2 linked regions of the Symmachiella dynata genome follow. The protein of the gene in region 1 interacts with the protein of each later gene in a pairwise test. Links are inferred from orthologs where the notes say so. Each region holds a gene or a part of one and is shown on either strand. Other genes may lie near its edges.

The links. Proteins that work in one complex are often made in the same cells at the same time.
Region 2: the proteins of cysE (region 1) and cysK interact in binary tests that used the Escherichia coli proteins (3 or more experiments, as listed by UniProt). The link is inferred for Symmachiella dynata from one-to-one orthologs.

What each region holds. Positions count from the first base shown.
Region 1 is NZ_CP036276.1:3,329,777-3,333,708, reverse strand. Bases 478-3,434 are described here. They hold cysE (serine O-acetyltransferase), read left to right. Parts: upstream 478-1,522; coding sequence 1,523-2,347; downstream 2,348-3,434. Other genes in these bases: Mal52_RS12855 (DUF1501 domain-containing protein), read right to left, coding at 2,363-3,434; Mal52_RS12865 (outer membrane protein assembly factor BamB family protein), read left to right, coding at 478-1,469. Also shown: more of Mal52_RS12865, read left to right, coding at 1-477; more of Mal52_RS12855, read right to left, coding at 3,435-3,778; Mal52_RS12850 (PSD1 and planctomycete cytochrome C domain-containing protein), read right to left, coding at 3,830-3,932.
Region 2 is NZ_CP036276.1:327,941-331,847, reverse strand. Bases 338-3,269 are described here. They hold cysK (cysteine synthase A), read right to left. Parts: upstream 2,301-3,269; coding sequence 1,374-2,300; downstream 338-1,373. Other genes in these bases: Mal52_RS01195 (leucine-rich repeat domain-containing protein), read right to left, coding at 2,499-3,269; Mal52_RS01205 (trans-sulfuration enzyme family protein), read right to left, coding at 338-1,213. Outside these bases: more of Mal52_RS01205, read right to left, coding at 74-337; more of Mal52_RS01195, read right to left, coding at 3,270-3,542.

The DNA.
Region 1 (3,932 bases):
AGCAACGTCGCGGCAAAGTGACCGATGACAGCACGACCGGGCTGTTCGCAATCGATACTAAAACGGGCAAGACCGCCTGGAGCTATCAAGGCAAACATATCGCCCATCACACCATTGCTTTGGGACCGGAACGGGTCTTCTTCATCGACAGCACGATCACCAGTGACCAACGCGATGAATTGCTGCGTGAAGACAAAACTGAACTTAAAAAACTGACCGGCGAGGAGGCCAAAGAGGCCGAAGCACGGATGAAGCGGATCGACGCTCGCTTGGCGGTTGCTCTAGATGCGCGGACCGGCGAAAAATTGTGGGAAACACCGGTCGACGTGACCGATTGCAGTGAAATCGGCACCGGCGGCGGCAAGTTGACTTTAATGGTGCAAAACAACGTGCTGGTACTCTGCGGCGCCAACGCCAACGGTCACTACTGGAAACAATTCCTCGCCGGGGAATTCAAAAGTCGCCGACTCGTGGCGCTATCGGGCGAAGATGGACACAAGTTGTGGGCCAAGGATGCCAACTATCGACATCGCCCGATCATTATCGAAGATCAGATCGTCGCCGAACCATGGGGATTTGACCTCTACACCGGCGCGCAGCGCATGCGGAAGCACCCCATCACCGGCGAAGAGGTCCCCTGGAGCATGGTCCGTACCGGACACCATTGCGGCATGATGACTGCTACACCGGATATGATGTTTTTCCGCTCCGGCTTCACTGGGTTTTACGATCTGAACGCCGACAACGGCACGCGGCACTTCGCCGGACACCGTACCGGATGCTGGATCAACATGATTCCCGCCAACGGCCTGTTGATGGTTCCCGAAGCGAGTGCGGGTTGTGTCTGTCTATTCTCGATCGCCTCGACCATCGTCATGGAACCGCGCGAACCCCGGCGGGATTGGACGATCTATAGTTCCGTAGGAAAATCGACGCCGGTGAAACATTTGGCACTCAACTTCGGTGCCCCGGGAGATCGTCGCGACGCCAGCGGAACCGTCTGGTTGGCGTATCCGCGGCCCAAAGCCTACAAGGAGACCGGTTTGGTCCTACCCTTGGAATTGCAAACCGACTTCGCCGACGGCAAAAAATACTCCGGAATCAATAGTCAAGCGGAGGCGTTAACTGACGTTGAGTCACCCTGGATTTATTCCTATTGGGCCGAAGGGTTGAAACAACTCACCATCCCACTGCAAGAGCAGGGGGCCGACCCGGCAAGCTATCGCGTGAAATTCTATTTCACAGCGCGCCAGGGTGATCCATCCGCAGCAGCGAAATTTGATGTAAAAATCCAAGGTGAAACGTTACTGGAAAACGTAGGCCTCGACGAATCGGATCAGGGTAACGGGCGCTCAGCAATTCACGAAGTGGCCGGGATTTCCGTAACTGACAATCTCGTTGTCGAATTCGTCCCGCGCGATGGAAGTGATGCTCCGATTCTCAGCGGCATTAAAATCGAACGCGAGTAATCGCGCCCCACGCAGCACGTTTTCATCACCAACTTTGACCAAAGGCAATGCCGGTGTCAGACGCCGCACAACACATAGGCGACGATAAGATCTGGGACACGATCCGCGCAGAGACTCAGTCTGCGGCTACCCAAGAGCCGATCTTGGCCAGCTTTCTGCACGCCACGGTTCTCAAACACGAGACGCTCGAAGATGCGATGAGTTTCCACCTCGCGGGCAAACTGGCCGATGTGAATGTAACGGCCATGTTGATCCGCGAAGTGATCGACGAGGCCTTTGCCAGCGACCCGCAGGTCCGCGCCGCCCTGCGGTGTGACATTCAAGCGGTCCGCGACCGTGACCCGGCATCGGAATACTATTATGTGCCGATGCTATTTTTCAAAGGCTTTCATGCGCTGCAAAGTTATCGTGTCGCGCATTGGTTGTGGGGGCAGAATCGGCGGGCGATGGCGCTGCACCTCCAAAGCCGCATTTCAGAGGTCTTTGCTGCGGATATTCACCCGGCCGCCCGCATCGGACAGGGTATCTTGCTGGATCATGGCACCTCGGTCGTGATCGGTGAAACCGCCGTCGTGGAAAACAACGTCTCCATGCTGCACGAAGTGACCTTGGGGGGAACCGGAAAAGCCACGGGAGACCGCCATCCCAAAGTCCGGCATGGCGTACTGGTCGGCGCCGGTGCTAAAATCCTGGGGAATGTCGAAATCGGTACCGGAGCGAAAATCGCCGCATGCAGCGTCGTTTTAGACGATGTTCCCGCGCACTGCACGGTCGCCGGAATTCCGGCCAAAATCGTGGGACGGCTCTCAGTTGCCGAACCGGCACTCGACATGGATCACATGCTGCCGCATCACCACGCCGACGGCAGCGGGATTTAAATCAGCTTGTACGGTTCACAGAATTTCGTGAATCACTTCACCATGTACATCGGTGAGGCGAAAGTCGCGGCCGCCGTGACGGTAGGTTAGGCGTTGGTGGTCCAAGCCCAAGAGATGCAATATCGTCGCATGCAGGTCGTGCATCGTGCAGACATTCTCCACCGCATGCATGCCCAACTCGTCAGTCGCCCCATGCGCCACGCCCCCTTTGACGCCTCCACCGGCCAGCCAAACGGTAAAGCCTTCGGGATGATGATCACGTCCGTCGCGGGAGGCCGCATGCGGCGTGCGTCCAAATTCTCCCGCCCAGACGATCAGCGTTTCGTCAAACAGCCCACGTGCTTTGAGGTCCTTGATCAAACCGGCAATCGCTTGGTCGGTGTCGAGAGCGTTTTTCTCGTGCATTTTCTTCAGCGCCCCATGTTGATCCCACGTACCGTTCGAGGCGCCCGGGGGGCAGGTGATCTCCACAAAACGAACACCCGATTCGATCAACCGCCGCGCGCGGAGACATTGAATCCCATACAGCCGCTGCGAGTCGACTTTGGAATCGATCGCATAAAGCGACTGCGTCGCTTTCGTTTCCCGCGACAAATCCAGCACGTCCGGGACGAGCGATTGCATGCGGTAGGCAAGTTCATAGTTCTTAACGGCCGATTCAACGGCGTCGTTGCCCCCTAATGTCTCAGCAAACGCGCGGTCCTGCAGTTTGAGCAAATCCAGTTTGGCACGCTGCACCCCCGCGCGGCTGTCGCCCGGCGTGATATTCTCCAGCGGCGGACCATCGGCATTGAGCAACGTCGCTTGAAAACTGGCCGGTAGGAAACCGCTGGAATAGTTTTCCAATCCCCCGCAAGGAATCACGCCAAAATTTAAGACCACAAACCCCGGCAGATTCTGATTTTCGCTGCCCAGTCCATAACTGGCCCACGAGCCAAGACTGGGACGCCCAGCTACGTTGGACCCGGTATGTAAAAACAACACCCCCGTAGAGTGAATCGGCAGGTCCGCTTTCATCGAACGAATCACAGCCAAATCGTCGACACAACTGGCAATGTGCGGAAACAATTCGCTGACCGGCAGTCCTGACTCGCCATGCTTAGCGAACTTCCAGGGGGACTTGAGCCATTTGCGATTCACATTCGCCGTCGGGTTATCGATCTCACCGGCCGGTTGATCGTCGACCTCCGCAAGCTTCGGTTTGGGATCGAACGAATCGACATGCGAGACTCCTCCGTCCAGAAAGCAGAAGATGACGTTTTTAGCCGTCGGGGCAAAATGCGGTCCCGTGGCCGGCGCCCCATAGGCGCGTTCCGACATCAACGCCGACAGCGCCAACATTCCAAAACCGTTGGCAGACGATTTCAGCATGCTACGCCGCGAAAACAGCCGCGGTCCGCGTCCCGGACAATTGTTGCTATGAGGATTCATACGGCCAACTGTTCCCACGATTTCGTACTTCAGCACCAAACGAAAACGTTTTCAAGGGATGTAAATGAATTCTTTGCCATTAAACAAAAGATGCGCCACGTCCTGCCAGATCTCTTTGGACGACAGAATCTGGTCGCCGGGAATTTCCTTTAGC
Region 2 (3,907 bases), 3.0 Mb from region 1 along the record:
TGCATGACGAATCGCGAAAGTTTGGCCTGCTTACTAACGACGTCATGCACAGCATGACCTCCGAAGCTTGTGATTATGCTTCCAGTGCCTGCCGCATATCCGCAATGAGATCATCCGGGTGTTCGATCCCCACGGAAATCCGTACCGTGTTTTCGCCAATGCCGGCGGCCAATCGTGCTGCGGGCGTCATGGAGGCGTGGCTCATTTCCGCCGGGTATTCAATTAATGATTCCGTTCCGCCCAACGATTCGGCCAACAAGAACAATTCCGTCTTCGTCACCAACCGCTCGGCGACTGCGCGGCCTCCTTTGACGTCGACGCTGAGCATGCCGCCGAAGCCGGTCATTTGTTTTTTGGCCAATTCGTGACCGGGATGCGACGGCAAGCCGGGGTAATAGACCCGCTCGATCGCCGGATGTTCATGCAGCATTTCCGCCAAGGCCGTAGCGCCGCGCTGATGCGCCTGCATCCGCGGCGCGAGGGTTTTAATTCCCCGCAACACTAGCCAGGCATCAAACGGCGAACAGCCCATGCCCATCGCATTTTGTAGATAGTTAACCCGCTCCGCCAGTTGCTCATCGCGCGTCACCACGCAACCGCCGACGACATCGGAATGGCCGTTGAGATACTTGGTCATCGAGTGCACGATGATATCGACACCGAATTCAAACGGCCGTTGAAAGTAGGGTGACATGAAGGTATTGTCGGCAATAGAAATTGCGCCCGCCTGCTTGGCGATCTCCGCCACGGCTGCCATGTCGATGATGTTCATCAGGGGATTGCTGGGGGTCTCAATCCAAATGCATTTGGTCTCCGGCCGCACAGCCGCGCGTACTGCATCCAGATCGGTCATCTTGACGAACGTAAATTCCAGCCCCCGCTCAGAGAGCACATTGTGAAACAAGCGAAACGTGCCGCCATAGATATCGTCGCCGGAAATAATATGATCGCCCGGCGTGAAAAGTTGTAGCGCCGTGGTAATGGCCGCCATGCCGGTCGCCACGCAGCGGCAATCGATGCCCCCTTCCAGCGACGTGATATTTTCTTCCAAGGCCCGCCGCGTGGGATTTCCGCTGCGGGTGTAGTCATAGCCGCGGTTCTTGTCGACGGCGTCCCAAACGAACGTTGAGGTGGGATAAATCGGCGTGGTGGCGCTGTTGTAAGATTCGTCTTTGTAGACGCCCGTATGGACGCAACGCGTTTCAAATTTCATCGGATGGTTCAGTGTTTCTAAGGTGTGAAAGCCGGAAAAGTGCCTCCGAGTATAACAGAAACAAATACCACCTTCACGCACCACACCCAAACCGACCGACAAAAAAACGGCCCCGCGATTTTATCACGGGGCCGTGGAGTTTGTAGATCTCTGTGCGGAATTACGATTCGGTAAACAGCGGCGTCGACAAATACCGTTCACCCGAGTCAGGCAACACAACGACGATCGTTTTTCCGGCGCTTTCGGGCTGAGCGGCGACTTTCAGGGCGGCGGCCATGGCGGCTCCGCAACTGATGCCGCAGGTGATTCCCTCTTCACGGGCGATCCGCCGCGCGGTTTCAAACGACTCATCGTTGGTGACCTGCACGACTTCGTCGATCAACGAGACATCCAAAATATCGGGAACGAATCCGGCACCGATGCCTTGGATCTTGTGCGGCCCCGGTTTGCCACCGGACAGGACCGGGCTGTGGGTTGGTTCCACGGCGACCGATTTGACCGGGTGCTTTTTCTCATTTTTGAGGTAACGCGTCACACCGGTGATCGTCCCCCCTGTTCCCACGCCGGAGACAAAAATATCAACGTTGCCTTCGGTATCGTTCCAGATTTCCGGGCCGGTCGTCTTAAAGTGGATTTCTGGGTTGGCCGGGTTTTTGAATTGCTGCGGCATGTAGTACTCAGGATTCTCAGCAATTTCCGTCGCTTTGTTAATCGCGCCGTTCATCCCTTCAGGACCGGGGGTGAGGATCAACTCCGCACCGAACGACTTGAGCATCATCCGGCGTTCGACCGACATCGTTTCGGGCATCGTCAAGGTGAGCGGATAGCCCTTGGCAGCACAGACATACGCCAGCGCGATCCCGGTGTTGCCACTGGTCGGCTCGACGACTTTCATACCCGGTTTGAGTTTGCCCGATTTTTCGGCGTCCCAGATCATAGCCGCCCCGATCCGGCATTTGACGCTATAAGCGGGATTGCGTCCTTCGATCTTGGCCAAAATCGTCGCATCGAGTCCTTCCGTCAGCCGATTGATTTTAACGAGCGGCGTCCGCCCGATTGATTCGGCATTGTCCTTAAAAATTGGCATCGCAGTCTCCTGTTGCAGATGATGGGGAGTAGGCGTGAATCGGTGCAGCCGCGCAACCTGAGCGCACCTGCGCGCCGGTATTATGAGACAAACCCGATTTTCGAGCAATCCCTGTTCGGTGGCTTTTGAGGCCAAGAGATCGAAACGTGTTGAACCTTTGCGCTTGGAGGATATAAAGTCTGTACCCGTATTCGAAGGTTATTTGGTGAAGAGTGTTGTGGAGAGTCCACCTTGGATTTCACACCCTGGTATTTTTTCCTCCAAAGTCCTGATGCCTTTCCAAGTGACCGCTGTTCCGTTGAGATCAAGATACTCAAGCTTACCGAGACCCCTTAGATGAGGGAGCAACTGATCCGTGATTCGAGTGTTGTACAGAAACAGACTCCTAAGAGCGGCGAGTTTCGACGTGTGATTGGATACGAACTTCCGCACCCCCGCGTCAGTGGCGTTCGTTCCAGTCAAGTCAAGGATCTCCAAATGTGGCATTTTCTCCAATGCGCGCAAACCGTCGTCCGTGATTTTTGTATTCGACAACCATAACTTGCGGAGATCGTGAAGGTTTCCGAGGGTTAGAAGCCCTGAATCCGAAATGTCTGTGTCATCGAGCGCCAGTTCCTGCAAAGATGTCAATTTGCCAAGATAGTTCAAACCGGCGCCTGTGATTTTGGTCTTTTCCAAGTACAAGAATTTGAGGTTATCGAATTGCGAGATCTGCTTGAGCGAGTGGTCATCGATGTTCGTCGCCGCTAGGTCCAGATATTCTAGGTTGGTAGCATCGGAGGAGCCGTCCAAAATTGTTGGCTGAACCCTCATGTGTCGCAAATCGAGTTCGCGTAGGCTCGGACCGGAAACGGCTTGCAAGTCGGCGGCAACAAGATCAATCTTAGGCACGCCTGAATAAGTAATTTCGCACAGCCGTCGAGGTTTTCCGATGTATTCATTCATTATCATCATGCTCATCGTGAAACCAATAAAACGCGGCTGTGTGATTTCATTAACGCGGTCGAAGCCCCTCCAACGAGCCGGCGCAACGTCCTTCCACAACCAATCCGGCCCAATACGCTCGCTTTGCACAATTGTCCCAAATCCAGCCGACTCGATTTTTGCAATCGCCCGTTCTTGTCGATAAACGGGAATCACCACTTTCACCACCACAACCGCCCCGAGCAATAATATCGCCAGCGCTATCCACCGCCACGTGTTCGGACGTTTGTGAACCGGCGGTGATTCGAGCGTTGACATGGCGTTTTCCTGATAACGGCGTGGTGGAATATCGTTCTCCAAAAGTCTACCTCTGGTGAATTATTGTGAATAGTGCGGTGTTGTTCGGAATGCAATTACGTGGGACCCTGGCAAGTGTCGTCCGGTAACAATTACGTTGGGAAAGGAACGGTTCTCAGATAAGTCATATCACCGTCCGATTCAGATTTCCTATGTGGCAACTCTGTGAGAGTCTCACTCTGAATTAAGTTGACAGCTGCTATGAGAAAGTTCTTGCATTCAAGTAATCAAGGACAGATACTCAGAGCAAAGCCTGATTGCGAATTGGAAGAACGGTCCTTGCCTGGCGACAAGCTGTGAAACGGAACTCCATCAGGCAAATCAAT